Regions from separate parts of the Enterococcus sp. R12 genome, predicted to be linked through region 2. Evidence: predicted binding sites of a transcription regulator. Region 2 holds the regulator's gene; the other holds the start of a gene.

Region 1 (8,437 bases), 930 kb from region 2:
CCTTTAGAAAAAACATCCTCAGTGAATGACAGAAAAAGAATGATCGATCAACCTTGCAATCTTTCCGAGTTGTAAAAAGTGACAAAGTGTCACCTTGTGTGGTATTCTTCAAAAAGTGACACTTTGTCAACATTTGGAAAACAGGAGGAAAGAGCAATGTTTCTGGCTATAAAAGAAATGCGTTATTCAAAATTAAGATATGGGCTGATCGTAGGAATCATGTTTTTGATCGCTTATGTTGTTTTTATATTGTCTGGCTTAGCTACCGGGCTTAACTGGGATTTTAAAAAGGCCATCGTCGACTGGGATTCATCCGCGATCATTTTATCAGAAGATGCGAATGACACATTTGCGGCTTCGCAATTGACGAGAGGGGATTTAAACCGTGTAGCAGGGACTCAAAAAGCCCCGATTGGTCTATACAGCAGTGTCATCACGGTCAACGATGAACAAGTCAATGTGACTGTTTTTGGTACACAAGACGATGCGTTCTTGTTACCAGAAGCCTTAGAGGGCAAGCTGTTTTCAAAAGAAAATGAGATCACGATTTCAGAAAACTTAGCAGAAGAAGGTATCAAGGTCGGGGATCAAGTGAAAATCGGGCGTTCAGATGAAACCTTCAAAGTCGTTGGGATCACCCCAGAAACGTCTTATACGGTGTCACCAGTGATTTATACTTCCCTCGATACTTGGACGAAAATGAAGTTTGCTAATCAACCATTTGCATCTGACAAGGAGCAGCCCATCAATATCATTGTGACCAAATCAAGTGATCCGAAAGTCGATAACCAAGAAGGAACCCAGCTTAAAGTGTTGGCAACGGAAGACTTTATTGAAAAGCTTCCTGGATTTTCTGCCCAAAACTTGACCTTAAATGCCATGATCTACTTCTTATTTGTCGTTGCAACGGCAATCGTGGGGATTTTCATGTATGTGATCACCCTGCAAAAAACGGCGATTTTTGGTGTGATGAAAGCCCAAGGCATTCGGACCAGCTTTATTGCCAAATCAATTATTGCGCAAGCATTTATGGTAGGTGTGATCGGGGTAGCCCTAGCATTTGCGGCGGCATACGGCACCAGTTTGTTTTTACCAGATGCCATGCCATTTTTCTTTGAATTAAAGCAGTGGCTGCTTTATAGCGGCATCTTGATTCTCGTGGCAGTTCTAGGCGGCTTATTCTCCATTCGGACGGTCACAAAAGTCGATCCAATCACTGCAATAGGAGGGTAACAAAGATGAAAGACATTTTAGTAATGAAGGATATTATAAAAAAATTTGGCAAGCAGCATACCGAAGTAACGGCATTAAAAGGACTGAATTTTCACGTTCAAGAAGGGGAGTTTGTCAGTATCATCGGCCCTTCTGGTTCAGGAAAAAGTACCTTTTTGACCATCGCTGGCGGCTTACAAAGTCCAACATCGGGAGAGATCATCATCAACCAGGTGAACTTTTCCCAATTAAATGAAAAGCAACGAGGAAAGTTGCGTTTTAAAGAGATTGGGTTTATCTTGCAAAGCTCGAATTTGATCCCTTTTCTAACGGTAAAGGAACAATTTTATTTGGTCGACAAAGTTTCAGGAAAAGCCAAGGAAAAGGAACGGATTGATGAATTGCTTGCTTCATTAGATATTCTCGATCTTCAAGACAAGTTTCCCCGTGATTTATCTGGTGGGGAACGTCAACGAGTAGCAATCGGCAGGGCGTTGTTTAATGACCCAAGCTTGATTTTGGCGGATGAACCAACTGCCAGCTTAGACACCGATCATGCGTATGAAGTGGTGAAGTTATTGGTGAAAGAAGCGCATGAGAAAAAGAAAGCGACAGTCATGGTCACTCACGACGAGCGAATGATCCAATGGAGTGATCGCATTTTCCGAATGGAAGATGGCAATCTCATCGAACAAAACGCCCCATCAAGAGAAACTGCACAAGTCTGAGTGGAAAAGTAGAGGGATTTGTTTATAATAGAGGGAGTAGATTGCGAATGATGGAGGAGAATCCCTTGCCAAGTACAACATTTTTTCATTTAAAACAAGAGAAAAAAGAAAAAATCGATGCCGTGCTTTTAGAAGAATTCTTCAGCAAGCACATCAGTCAAGTCAAGGTCTCTGCCATCGTCGAAAAGTCGCACATTTCTAGAGGAGCGTTTTACAAGTACTTTCAAAACTTAGAAGATGCCTATGACTATGCGATCGCAGACTATTCAAACCAAATCCATTCCGCGATTTTTACGTTTATCAATCGCAACAAAAATGATTTTTTCAAAGGGATCGAAGAATACTTGGCTTGGTGCAGTCAATGGTCACCTGAAGATGATCATTGGAAAATGATCCACTTATGTACCCAAAGCAATGCCTGGACGAAGCGCGATGCGATCCCTGACGATTCGCCCATGATTCGTCAGTGGTTGGAGCTGTTGGAAGAAAATCGCTTCACGATCCATGATACGCAAGAAGCCGTCAGTTTCCTTTACTTTATTATGGCGGTCGTGATGGATAGTCTGACAGATTTTATTTCCAATGAATGGAACGCAAAAGAGCTGATCAAAGATTTTCGCTATAAGGTGCAATGGATCAAGTATGGAATCAAAGAGGACAACAAAGAGGAAAATGACGAAGAATGAATGCTTCGGCAAGAGGATGGAGCAAATGCCTCGCACGGCGGAAAAGTTCATATATAAGGAAAGAGGTGCCCGACAACCGAAATAGTTGTCGGACACCTCTTTTTTGAGGGAATGATTATTTTTTATTTACACGTTTCGCAATGATCGGCAAGATCAAGCCAATCAAAAGAAAGGCGATTGGCGTAATGATATTTAAGGCCAATTGGAAGAACCAAGCTTGCGGATCTGCCGCATAATCAAGCTTAGGAACCATCCCTAAAATGCAGGCAAAGGCCGTAAACAAGAAGCACCATAAGCCGATCCCAAAGCCAACCTTGGTGTTTTTCACGAATTTATAATCGGAAGTAAAGCGATTGGCATGTTTGTTGACTAGCATAAAGGCTAAGAAGACCCATAAGTAACGCAATGGCATGACAACTGAATTCAAGTTTAGCAACCAACGATACAGTTCGGTCATATTGCCGATTCCTAGTGCTGGAATGATGATCAAAATGCTGACTAGGATACCAGTCATAATATACCCATTTACTGGTGTTCCTTTTTTGTTTAGTTTTGCTAAGCCATTTGGTACAAATTCTGAATCAGCATCAGACAATAATATTTTCAATGGGGCATCAATTGAAAATGCCAACGCAGAAATTTGCGCTAACGCATTGGCGATGGAATAAAGAATGACAAAGAAGTTGCCGATTCCGTAGAAGTTTCCTAGTCGTTGAAAGGCTTCATAAGCGCCGTTGACCATCAAATCTTCTGGAATATGATTGGCATCAAAAAGCATCCCCATAGCAATCGAGCCGAGCAATGCACATAACGCCACCATACCGGCTAAAAAGATCATGCCTTTTGGAAATTCTTTGGCAGGATTTTTTGTGTTATTTACGTAAGGCGAGATTTTTTCACAGCCACCTACTGCAAATACCAGCATCGAGATCGTGGTTAAATAGGTAAAGTCAAATTTAGGGATATAGGTTGAAACAGATGACATGTTTGGTGTAGCAATTTCAGCACCAGTCATTGCTGGAGCAGTGACTGCTAAAAGAATAAAAAGAATCGACATCACGAACATGGCTGTTCCCGCGATGTTCCCAATCATTTTTAAGGTCGTCAATCCTTTAGAGGCAATCCATAAAAAGAATAGAAAAATAGCTAAACAAATCAACGAGACTTCCATGGAGCCCATCGTTGATACAAATGTACCATTTCCTTTAAATAACCAACTCAATGATACTAAGATTCCTTGGGGTTTTTGTGCCAAATAAGGCACGTGAACGACCCAATAAGTCCAAGCAGCAAAAAAAGCCAACCGCTTTGTTGAGGTTTCTTTGATCCATGAGGAAACCCCACCACTTGACTCTTTGAAGGTTGATCCTAACTGACCAACACTTAATGCATAGGGTACAAAATAAAGAGCCATAATTAATAGCCACGAAACAACAACAGTCAACCCTTGTTGAGCGTAGTTGTTTACAACATTTCCCAGTCCCCAAACAGAGACGAACGCCATCAGCGCAATATTATACCAGCGTAATTGTTTCTCATTCATCGCTTTCTCCTTCTTAAAATGATTTTTCTGACTGGTTAAAATAGAGCGTTTTTTGAAATTTAGTGAGAAAAAAATTTCTTTCCATAAGCGCTTGATCACGATCAAGTTTCTTATGCACTTTTTCACAAATGTCAAAGGTCAAATTGAATAAAAAATTTCACTTGCTTCTTTTTTATCCAGTCGTTGATTTTCCATAGTTAGGATAAACCTCTGAATTCTTTTGGTCAAGAAAAATTAAATTGTTATTTAAAAAAAATAATAAATTTCTGATGATAGCAAAAGCAAACATCATCATTCATTAATAATCTGAAAGAAATCCAACTACATTTAGTCAAGGGCATGGATGAAAGAGGGAGTGTTTCATTCAAATGAATGGACGTATAAAGATGGAAGAAACCCTTTCGAAAGGCTTTTCAATGGTGCTTTTTGGATAGATTTTTAAGCAAAGGAAACAGGAGAGTAGTCGTAGTTTTTTTGTTTTTTAAGAAAAGTTTTACGCGAACATTCTTTCAAAGAAACACGAAAACAAAGTTAGCCGAATGCTTCGTTCCATCGAAATCACTCGTTTTTTTTCGCCAATTTATAGGAAGTGGGTGTTATTCGCTCAAATACTGGCGATAAAAGCAGATAAAAGACGAAGTTTCCACTGGCATGGAAGAAATCGAACAGTAGTCCTTGAAGGTAATAGGCAAGAAACGAAGGAAACTGATAAAGCCAAACCTCCATCAACGAAACGATCAAGCCATAAAGAAGTCCGCAAAGAAAGGCAAAGAAAGCTTGCAAGAAGCGGTTTTTCTTGATGATCGGCATTTTTCCAATCTGATGAAAAAGAACGATGGTGACAGTAAGTGCAGCCAATTGACTGATCGTCCAGGGACCCATGCCTAGATAGATATTTGTTCCGAGCAAACTTAATAAGGCAATCATCAACGCATCAGATAAACGGTAAGAAAAAGCCACTAAAAATAAAAGGGCACTCATAGGCTGAACGTTAGGGATAAAGACAAAAACTAACCGTCCAACGATACAAGCCGCAGTGATCAGTGCTAAATGAGAAATTCTTTGGATGGAAAATATCTTGGTTTGGGGAGGAAGCATGAAAATCGCCGTCTTTCTAATTGATAATCATTCTCATTATACATGGAAAATAATAAAATTCAAGATTGAAATACACATTATATAGTACGATAATAAAAAACGAGCACAATATGTTGTGTTTTAGAAGGCGAGGGAAAGAAATGGAATACAAAAAACAAACGATTGAGAAATTGAACGAGGATATCAAGTTGTTCCAAGAAGTTTCGGCGATCACACCAGAAATGACCCAAACATTTGAGGGAATCGCTCGTTTGATTATGCTGGATCGTTATTCATACAAGGATCAAACCCATCAAACATTGCGTAAGGATGATTTGGTGATTTTGACAACGAAAGCTGATCCTAAATATCCTGCAAGAGGAATCGGTGTGGTGAAAGCAATCGATGGGGAACTTGTCTCTATCGAAGTGGAAGAGGCCTATCGCTCAGCGTTAGAAGATATTGATGAACAAGCGAGTGGACTTGTTAAAAGAAGAAAAAGTGACATTGAAAAACCGTTAGAACTCTTTTTTGAGCAAGTGGCGCATCGTGTGGCCAAAGGGATTTCTGCCAACGAGTCCCATGACCAGGAGCGCTTCTTCGAGGCGTTTTACCAACAAATCGTGGCGCAAAATCTAATTTCTGCAGGCAGAGTACTTTATGGAGCAGGAACAAATTCTCAAGTTACCTACTTCAATTGCTTTGTGATGCCTTTCATTCATGATTCCCGAAAAGGGATTGCTGTTCATCGACAAGAAGTTATGGAAATCATGAGTCGAGGTGGCGGGGTTGGAACCAATGGGTCGACCTTGCGACCAAAATCAAGTGTGGTCCACGGTGTCAGTGGTCGGTCTTCTGGGGCAGTTTCTTGGTTGAATGATTTGGCAAACTTGACGAACCTTGTCGAACAAGGAGGTAGCCGCCGTGGAGCGCAGATGATTATGATGGCAGATTGGCATCCAGATATTTTTGCGTTTATTCTTTCTAAAATTCAAAATCCTGCTGTATTGCTTCACCTAAAAAAAACAATCACAAATGCGACGATCAAACAACTGATCAATGAAAAACTGCAATTTGACCCTCTGACAAAAATGGAAGAAAGAATGTTCACTTATCTAGCACAACTGCCTGAATCGTCAGATAAGGAACATAATGACATGATCCAAAAGGCAAAAGAAAAATTGCGCATAGGTGGCAGCTATACGGTGAAAGAAAGTGATTTCTTAACTGGCGCGAATATCTCAGTCTGCTTGACAGAAGAATTCATGGAAGCAGTGAAGACAGATGGGTGGTATGAGCTACGCTTTCCAGATATCGACAATTATTCAGAAGCAGAGATGGCGCAATATGATGCAAAATGGGCTGAAGTCGGGGATGTGCGAGAATGGGCAGCTACTGGCCATAAAGTCAAAACCTATCAAAGGATCAAAGCTCGTGAGTTATGGGAGTTGATTACTTTTTGTGCAACATATTCTGCTGAGCCTGGTATTTTCTTTATCGATAATGCCAACAAGATGACGAATGCTACAGCATACGGACAAAAAGTCGTGGCAACCAATCCGTGCGGTGAACAGCCCCTAACCCCTTATGCGGTCTGTAACTTGGCAGCCATCAATCTCGCAAACATGGCGGATCGCCAAAAGGGCACCGTTGATTTTGCCAAACTAAAAGAAACCGTGAAAACAGCGGTTCGTTTCCAAGACAATGTTATTGACGTAACGCCTTACTTTTTTGACAAAAATGAGCAGCAGGCGAAAGGGGAAAGACGTGTTGGATTAGGGATCATGGGCTTGGCAGATTTATTGATCTACTGCGGGAAAAAATACGGATCGGCAGAAGGAAATCAATTCGTTGATCAAATTTTCGAGGCAATGGCAGTCACTGCCTATGAGGCATCCATTGAACTGGCGAAAGAAAAAGGCAGCTTTCCCTTCCTGATTGGAAAAAATGACCAAGGGACGCAAGCGTTGCGGAAGAAATTTATCGATACAGGATACATGAAAAAAATGCCAGCGCACATCCGCGAAGGCGTGCTGCGATTCGGTATTCGCAACTCTCATCTTTTGACTGTTGCGCCAACAGGATCGACAGGCACGATGACGGGAGTTTCAACTGGTTTAGAACCTTACTACTCCTTTTCTTATTTTAGAAGCGGTCGACTAGGTAAGTTTATTGAAATCAATGCGGAAATCGTTGACGAATACCTGATGGATCATCCTGAACGAACCAAAGCGGAGTTGCCGGCATGGTTCATTTCCGCTATGGAGTTGACGCCCGAAGAGCATGTCGGTGTGCAATGCACCATTCAACGCTGGGTGGATAGCTCCATTTCAAAAACGGTCAATGCACCAAAAGGATATACAGTAAGCCAAGTAGCCAAGGTTTATCGAGATCTTTATGAAGGAGGAGCCAAAGGAGGGACTGTCTATGTAGACGGCAGCCGAGATTCACAAGTACTTACCTTAGAAGCGGTTGAAAATGAGCTGACCGCACAAGTTGAACCGCTGCCTGTCGTTCAAGTAGATGAACCCGTCGCCTCTGGTGAAATCTGTCCCATCTGCCATGAAGGAACCATTGAGGAAATCGGCGGCTGTAGTACCTGCACAAACTGTAAAATCCAATTAAAATGCGGGCTCTAAAAGGATACAGGATTGATAGAGCAAGTCTTATCCGCATATTGGATAAAAAAACGATTTGTATTTTGACTATTGGAGAGGAAGAAATAGATGAAAAAAGTATTTGTCGTATTCATGCTAGTGAGCACATTACTCGTCGCTGCAGGATGCCAACAGGCAAGTGTAACGCCAGAAAGCACGCAGCAAAGTTCCTTGAAGCAAGAACAAGGAACAGCTACGATCGTCATCCAAAATCAAGAAGCTGTGACCTCAAAAGAAGTAACATTCCGAGAAAATGAGTCGCTGCTGGAAGTAATGAAAGAAAACTTTGCGATCAAAGAAAAAGATGGCTTTATCACCTCTATCGACGGCATCAGTCAAGATCAAAAAGCCAATCTATTTTGGGTCTATACCGTCAATGACGAAATGACCGATAAAGGGGCACAAGCGTTGTTTTTAAAGAACAATGACACTATCACATTTGATTTGAAAGCATTCTGATTTGTTTGATTCTAAGGATCTTTACTGGTACAAAAGAATTTGCCCATAAAGAGCTTTATCTATAAAGATAGACCC
Region 2 (8,437 bases):
TAAAGACCAATACTGGAATAAAGCCCGGAAAGAACGATCTCTTCGGCAAGATCGCGACCATAAAACTTGCTTTGCAGCGCTGAACTGACCCAACCAATGCGCCGTTGAAGATCGGGCACAGACGTTTTCCCGTAACGCTCACCTAAGACCGTTCGTTGACCAGAAGAAGGCCATAAACTTCCCGTGATCATTTGGAGTAATAAACTTTTGCCAGCACCATTCAGACCTAAAATCGCCCAATGCTCATTTTTTTTCACTTGCCAATTGATCGCTTTTAATAAATAGTTCTTGTTGCGAACGAATGAAACCTGTTGGAAATCGAGGATTGTCATCTATTGTCGAACCTTAAACAGGTTCTTCACCTCCAGTTGTAAGAAAATTCAGAAAATAATCGCTCATATTATAGCATAAAGAAAAACATTTTGCTGACTGTTTGGTATCGTATTCATATCTTTTGTCAGAAATCAGAATGCTTGTTATGATGAAAGTATACAGGAGGGATGATAACTATGGGTACTTTTAAAGATGAAAAAGATGTGATCGTTGGCAAAGCCAAAGAAAAAATCGGTGAGTGGACCAACAATGAAGAACTTGCCCACTCTGGGAAAGAACAAGCACAAGAAGGTCAAATCAAGAAAGAGCACGATCAAAAACGAGTCAATGAACTAGATGATCAAAATGATGAGCGTGATGCCCGCAATGATCGAACCACCCCTGAAAATGTCAGCAGCGAAGAACTATTGCGAGCTGAAAATCCCGATGCAAATAAAATTTCTTCGAATGATCGACGGGATGCAGACCAGCTGAAGCATTACACAGGAATTGAAGATAAATTATAAACGACCATGGATGCCTTCGTCTTCTAGACGAGGCATTTTTTGTTAATGAGACCAAAGAGAGGTTGAAAGACAACCACCTGCACAGTTGACAATTTCTCAACCTCTCATTATAATCCATTAAGATCGCATGGAAAGCAGCAAAGAAATTGGGAGGTGGTCATCAAATGCTTATTTATGCATTGTGTACGACTGTCAAGAAAGTAGAACAGCCGCAATAGGAAACGGAAAATTAGAAAGAAGGCTTTTTTATGATCGAACCTTACCAATTTCATTCAATTAAACATCAAGTATACCAATTAGTACGAACGTATCAATCGGTCAATGATCCTCGAACGATCAAAACGGTTGAAACGATGACAAAAGACGCCATAGAACAATTTTTTCCTGAAGAAGAAACAGCACCACGAGAAATTTTAGCTGCTTTCTTTCATCCGGGGATGACAATCAGTCGCAGCAATGAGCTGTTAACAGAGCTCAAAGAGTACGTCCGACCCTTTCAGGTACCGACAACAAAACAAATTGAAAAAATGTTTCGGAAAGTAAAAAAACTAAAAATACCTGATTTTGCTTCCGTTGATTTAAAAGAGACCACCTATCTTTCTTGGGATGATATCGGTAGTCAAAGTAAGTTTATGATCATTGCCACTGAGCAGGGCTTTACAGGACTTCACGGTCATGTCTCAACCGAGGTCAAGAAAGGAATCTGTCCCTTGTGTCAGCATGAGGGGAATGTCTCGATGTTTCTTTCTTTGACAAAAAGCAATGGAGATGGAACGTATACCAAACGGGGGAACTATATTTGCCGGGATAGCCAACGGTGCAATCAGCAGATGGAACAGCCAGCAAATTTGCATGACTTTGTTTCTTTGCTGCAAATGAAAGATAAATAACGAAATGAAACGGCAGAAAAATTTCTGCCGTTTTTTCAAATTCAAAAAAACAGTAGTTATAACATTATTTAAATTTTGTAATAAATGAACAGAATAAACCACTTTGGCTATTGTACCAACGGATTTCATGTTATAATTAATCATAGAAACCGATGACTTTACGTGAATACGTAAGCGCATAAGAGAGAAAATGAGGTGGAACTATGCAATGTCCAAAATGTCATCATAACAATTCTAGGGTAGTTGATAGTCGACAAGCCGATGATGGACGTGTGATTCGCCGCCGTCGTGAATGCGAAAATTGCGGCTATCGCTTTACAACATTTGAACGTATCGAAGAGGCACCCCTACTTGTCATTAAGAAGAATGGAGCCCGTGAAGAATTCAATCGCGAAAAAATCCTACGGGGCTTGATTCGATCTGCTGAAAAACGTCCAGTGACAATGGATCAGATGGAAACGATCGTCGATCATGTGGAAAGTCGTGTTCGTGCTCTTGGTGAAAATGAAATTTCTACAACACAGATTGGTGAGTATGTGATGGAAGATTTAGTTGATTTAGACGAGATCGCTTATATCCGTTTTGCCAGTGTCTATCGCCAGTTTAAAGACATGTCAGTTTTCTTAAAAGAACTACAAGACATCGTCGAAAAAGCGAAAGAACCACAAGAATAGAGGGGGACAACAAGTGGGCAATAGTTTACCGAATCAATCGTACAAAGTGTTCAAAAGCCGTCCACTTACAACGGAAGGGAAAGACGCCCTCATTTATTTGTATCAACCAATTATTGAAAGTGATGCTTTAGCGTTGTATTTGACACTCGCAAGCGATGTCCAAGCCCAAAGCTTTTCTGGCGAGGAGTCGATGACGACCGTGCATCTAGATATCTTGAATGCCATGAATGCGGGAATGCCTCGCTTCATAAAAGCCAAGCAAAACTTAGAGGGCATCGGCTTGCTAAAGTCTTATGAGAAAGCAGATGCTCAAAACGGGAGCTCGTATCTGTATTGGTTGCAAGAACCGGTCCATCCAGCAGCGTTTTTTCAAGATGAATTGTATGCCTATCTGTTGTTGGAAAGAGTCGGGGAGCGTAAATTTAATCAGCTGGTCAAGCTGTATCAACCAAAGCAGTGTTCCTTGACCGATTATCAGGAAGTGACTCAATCCTTCTCAGCCGCCTATGGGTTAAATACCGCACGTTTTGCTTCACATGAAGAAACGTTACAGGCAGTCAGTGATTCTTTTCAAGAAACCAAAGCGAACTTGGTGCTTGACGAAAAGCAGTTGGATTGGGACTTTCTTTTATATGAAGCGCAGCGTCGGTATATCCGTGCCGCTAATTTCACGCCAAGTTTTCGACAAAAGTTAGTTCTATACCATTCTTTATATGGCTATGATGTGTTGGAATTGTTGGATTTGATGGCGGATAATGTTTCTTTGACAACAGGCGAGGTCGACCAGAAGAAGCTGGAACAAGCGATCATGAAGAAATCACGACAAACATTCACGAAAACATCAAAAAGAGAAGATCCCCAAGCGGAAAGTCAGTTGCGCCGCTTCAATACCTTAAAACAGAATGGTTTTTCAGAAAATGATGTCTTATTGATTCAAGAAAGTGAGAACAATGCACCGATCGCTTTTCTCAAGGCGATCAAAGCGGAGAAAAACAGTTTTATGACGGATTCAGAACAATGGCTGATCAAGAGCCTTGTCGAACGGTCACCATTGCCAAATAGTGTGATCAATGTGCTGGTTCATTATGTCTTGGTGGTCCAAAACAATGCCGCTTTGTCAGGAAATTATGTGAACAATATCGCCGCCCAGTGGTCAGAATTAAAAATTGGTACGGCAGAAGATGCCATCAAACATGTTCGGAGCCTTGTTCGAAGTGCCAAGGAAAAACGCAGCCGACCACAAACCAGCGGCAAAAAAATCATTCGCGAAGAAAAGCTGCCTTCTTGGGCTGAAAAACCAGTGGAAGAGACAGCCTTAACGCCAGAGCGACAAGCAGAATTAGATAAAAAACTGCAAAACTACTTGCATAAGAAAGCTGGTGACAAGTAATGGAAGATGTAGGGAAAAACTTAGGAAAACTATTGGATAAACGCAATTACCGTGATCAGTTTTCAGCAATGATGGCAGAAGTTTTACAAGATCCTGATGTCAAAGCGTTTATTGCCGAAAATGAAGAGGTATTGACCGAAGCAGATATTCAAAAAAGCTATGCGAAACTGTATGAGTTCGTCCAAGAAAAGCGGAAATTCCGCATCAATGATCCATCCATGATCGCACCGGGCTATGAGCCGCGCTTAGCGTTAAATTTTCATTTTATTGACGTCACCTATGTACCAACGAAAGAACTACTGGCATATCAGAAACAAGAAGAGATCCGCAGTCGCATCAAAGCGATGGATATGCCTAAAGATATACAAGAAGCAAGTTTTGCAGATTATCAGCAAACGCCTGGCCGAATGGAGGCCATCGCAGCTGCCGTTGATTTTATTAGTGAGTTGACAGCCAATCCACAGGAATTTCATAAAGGACTGTACTTTGTGGGGAGTTTTGGGATCGGAAAAACCTATCTGCTTGGCGCGATCGCCAGAGATTTAGCGGAGGCAGGCTACACGACGACATTGGTTCACTTCCCGACATTTGCAGTAGAGATGAAGCAAGCAATCGGCAAAGATCAGGTGGGGGATAAGTTGAATGCAGTGAAAAAAGCCCCAATCTTAATGATGGACGATATCGGTGCGGATGCGATGAGCAGTTGGATTCGTGACGAAGTCTTCGGTGTGATTCTACAATACCGAATGCAAGAGCAACTCCCGACGTTCTTCACTTCGAATTTTACTATGCATGAGTTGGAGCAGCATCTTTCAGTAACGCAACGCGGCGAATCCGAACCATTGAAAGCCAAACGTATTATGGAGCGTATTCGTTACTTGACACAAGAGATCCAAATGACGGGCAAAAATCGACGAAATGATGCCTAAAAAACCATTACTGGAGGAAGAAGATGATGAAAAAACAAGTGATTCTAGGCTTGTCCTTAGCAGCAGTGCTACTGTTAACGGCTTGTGGCAGTCCCGAAAACAACAATACATCAAGTGGCGATAACACGCCTTCTGAATCAAGTGAGAATGCTAGTTCCGTTGCCAATAGTTCTTCACAGAGCGAAACAGCGACGGTTTTTACTGGTATTATCCAAGAAGATGCCCGAACAGGTTCGGATGATACCTTTCAATTATTTTTGAAAGACGTAGCGGCAGTTGAAGATGAGGATCAAGTCGTCCAAAGTTTTCAAAATGATGGGGTCATTCTCCATGTCCCTATCGAGGCCTATTCAGGAGAGATCGAGGAGTTAGTTGAAGGAGACAAAGTCCAAGTGTCGCTGCAAGGCGTCCCGATCATGACGATGTCGATCCCACCGCAAATTCCCGGCAACTCGATTCAAAAGGTTGAATTAGTGAACGATTAATGCAATGTGCGCCTTGGCAATGGCACCACAGTCAAGACGCACATTTTTTTCTATTTATGGAAAGCGTGTTATACTACGAAAGAAGGAGTGACAATATGAACGAACATGCATTATCGGATCGTTTGGCTTGCGTGGGCGAACAAATTCCCGACCAAGCACGTATCGCCGACATCGGCTCCGACCATGCTTATTTACCTGTGGCATTGATGCTGCAGAACAAAATCACTTATGCTGTAGCTGGAGAAGTCGTTCAAGGACCTTATGATTCTGCCAGTAAACAAGTACGTAAAAACGGGCTAACAGAGAAGATCGTGGTGCGCTTAGCAGACGGATTGGACGCTATTCAGCCAGCAGATAAGATCGACACGGTTGTTGTTGCTGGAATGGGGGGGACTTTGATTCGCTCGATTTTAGAAGAAGGCAGCAGAAAAAATCGCTTAGCGGGGGTCAAACGTTTGGTCTTACAACCGAATGTTGGCGAAAGGACCTTGCGGGAATGGCTCGTTGATCACAATTTTACGATCATTCATGAAGTGCTGTTAGAAGAAAATGACAAAAATTATGAAATCATCGTTGCGGAAACTGGAAAAGCGACGTACACGCCCCAGCAATTATTTTTTGGTCCCTTTTTATTAAAAGAAAAAAATCCAGTTTTTTATAAAAAATGGCAGCATGAATTGAAGCAGCGTCAACGAGTGGTCAAAGAGTTAGAGAAAGCCAAAGAACCACCTGCTGAGAAAATGAATGAATTGAAAGAACAAATCGAATGGATCAAGGAGGTACTGGCATGATTTCTGGTCAAGAATTTATCAAACGCTTTGAAGCATATTGCCCATTATGGTTGGCAGAAGAAGGCGATCCTGTTGGTCTGCATGTTGGTACATTAAACAAACCCCTCGAGCGAGTCATGATGACCCTTGATGTCCGTCCAGAAGTGGTAACCGAAGCCATCGAGAAAAAGATCGACTTGATCATCGCGAAACATCCACCGATCTTTCGCCCTTTGAACCGCTTGCTGACCGATGATCCGCAACAAAAGATGTTGATGGATCTCGTCAAGCATGATATCGCCGTTTACGCCGCCCACACCAATATGGATATTATTGAAGACGGTTTGAACGATTGGTTTTGTGAACTGCTAGAAGTTGAACCAGATACGTACTTGAAGCAAACCCATCAAGTAAAAATGAAGAAACTAGCTGTATTTACACCTGTTGAATCGGCACCAGCATTGCGAAAGTCATTAGGAAAAGCTGGTGCTGGTCAGCAAGGCAATTACCAAAACACCAGCTATTCATTGATTGGCACCGGTCGCTTTACACCACAGCAAGCGGCGCATCCAGCCATCGGTGAGATCGGAAAAGAAGAACAGGTGCAAGAAGCGAAAATCGAAGTCATTTTTCCAGAAACGATCGAGAAAAAGGTCCTTTCGGCAATGATCGCTGCTCATCCTTACGAAGAGCCAGCTTATGATCTGTATGCCTTAGACAATTTGCCGAAGACCTATGGAATCGGACGGGTTGGCAACCTCGCTGAGCCTCTTTCCATTGATCAGTTTGTCGCACGTGTCAAAGAGCGGTTTGGTTTGACTGCTTTACGGGTTGTCAGTTTTCCTAATGCACCTGAAAAAATTCAGCGAATCGCCATTTGTGGCGGCAGTGGTCAATCGTTTTATTCCGATGCCTTACGCCATCAAGCGGATGTGTACATCACTGGCGATATCAGTTACCATTTCGCCCATGACATGCAAGCCAATGGGTTGATCGGGATCGATCCAGGGCACAACATCGAAAAGGAATGTATTCCTCGGTTTATTGAGAAATTCAATCAGTGGAAAGCAGAAGAGAACTGGGCTGTGACCTTTGTTCCTTCCACCACTTCAACAAATCCATTTGACTATAGATAGGAGAATCTTTTATGTACGAAAATTTATTGCCTCGCTTTTTAAAATATGTCAAAACAGAAACTCGCTCAGATGCGACAAGCACCACAACACCTTCCACCCAAACACAAGTCGCGTTTGCTAAAGAACTGCAAAAAGAACTTGAAGAACTAGGGTTAAGCGATGTTCATTACAATGAATCAAATGGTTTCGTGATCGCAACATTACCAAGTAACGTCGATCATGACGTGCGCTCCATCGGTTTTATCGCCCATATGGATACCGCCGATTTTAATGCAGAAAATGTTGATCCGCAGATCATCGAAAATTACGATGGCGAATCGACCATTAAATTAGATAAAGAAGGAAAATACACATTAAACACAAAAGATTTTCCGAATTTAAAAAATTATGCTGGCGAAACCTTGATCACTACTGATGGTACCACTTTATTAGGTTCTGATGATAAGTCAGGTATTGCAGAAATCATGACAGCCATGGAAATTTTACTGAAAAACCCAACGATCAAGCATGGGGAAATCAAAGTCGCATTTGGACCTGATGAAGAAATTGGTGTTGGTGCCGATAAATTCGATGTGGAAGATTTCAATGTTGATTTTGCCTATACAATGGATGGCGGTCCAGTAGGAGAATTGCAATACGAAACCTTCAATGCGGCGCAAGCTGAAATTACGATCCAAGGAAAGAATGTCCACCCTGGAACTGCTAAAGACACCATGATCAACGCCTTGCAACTAGCAGTCGATTTTCAAAATGCGCTACCTGCTGATGAAGTTCCTGAGAAAACCGAAGGGACAGAAGGGTTCTTCCATTTGATGAGCCTTAGTGGTTCAGTAGAAGAAGCGAAAATGGCATACATTATTCGAGATCATGACCGGAGTCGTTTCGAAGAAAGAAAAGCACAATTATTAGCGGTTCAAGAAAGCTTGAATGCCCGCTTTGATGAACCACGAGTGCACGTTCATCTATATGATCAATACTACAACATGAAAGAAATCATCGAAAAAGATATGAGCATCATTGATTTAGCGAAAGATGCGATGAAAGCAGTTGGAATCACACCGATGACAGAACCTGTCCGTGGTGGGACCGATGGCTCGAAAATCTCCTATCTAGGGATTCCAACCCCGAATATCTTTGCTGGTGGAGAAAATATGCATGGACGTTATGAGTTCGTCTCACTACAATCAATGATGAAAGCGACCGATGTGATCGTGAAAATCGCCGAACTGAATGCGCAAGCATAGCAGCAGCTTCTTCATTGAAAGAAAAGAATAACTTTAGGGCTGGGAACTCTTCACGCAGGTCTTGCGTAAGGCCCGGCCTT

What was found. Region 2 encodes NrdR, which represses ribonucleotide reductase genes. Its sites were predicted from a motif close to ACACNATATATNGTGT; they were not measured.
Region 1: ACTW1R_RS03690 (vitamin B12-dependent ribonucleotide reductase) is a predicted target of NrdR. The motif match lies at 5,371-5,386, and genes of this name have one in related genera.

Annotation. Positions count from the first base shown of each region.
Region 1 is NZ_CM176874.1:795,990-804,426, forward strand. It holds gene ACTW1R_RS03665 (ABC transporter permease) at 157-1,233, shown strand; gene ACTW1R_RS03670 (ABC transporter ATP-binding protein) at 1,239-1,940, shown strand; gene ACTW1R_RS03675 (TetR family transcriptional regulator) at 1,988-2,626, shown strand; gene ACTW1R_RS03680 (APC family permease) at 2,742-4,169, opposite strand; gene ACTW1R_RS03685 (hypothetical protein) at 4,728-5,267, opposite strand; gene ACTW1R_RS03690 (vitamin B12-dependent ribonucleotide reductase) at 5,408-7,885, shown strand; gene ACTW1R_RS03695 (DUF4430 domain-containing protein) at 7,973-8,362, shown strand.
Region 2 is NZ_CM176874.1:1,726,060-1,734,496, forward strand. It holds gene ACTW1R_RS07925 (ABC transporter ATP-binding protein) at 1-332, opposite strand, end outside; gene ACTW1R_RS07930 (hypothetical protein) at 501-839, shown strand; gene ACTW1R_RS07935 (FusB/FusC family EF-G-binding protein) at 1,088-1,729, shown strand; gene nrdR (transcriptional regulator NrdR) at 1,933-2,403, shown strand; gene ACTW1R_RS07945 (replication initiation and membrane attachment family protein) at 2,417-3,793, shown strand; gene dnaI (primosomal protein DnaI) at 3,793-4,722, shown strand; gene ACTW1R_RS07955 (hypothetical protein) at 4,746-5,207, shown strand; gene ACTW1R_RS07960 (tRNA (adenine(22)-N(1))-methyltransferase) at 5,303-5,998, shown strand; gene ACTW1R_RS07965 (Nif3-like dinuclear metal center hexameric protein) at 5,995-7,113, shown strand; gene pepT (peptidase T) at 7,125-8,357, shown strand.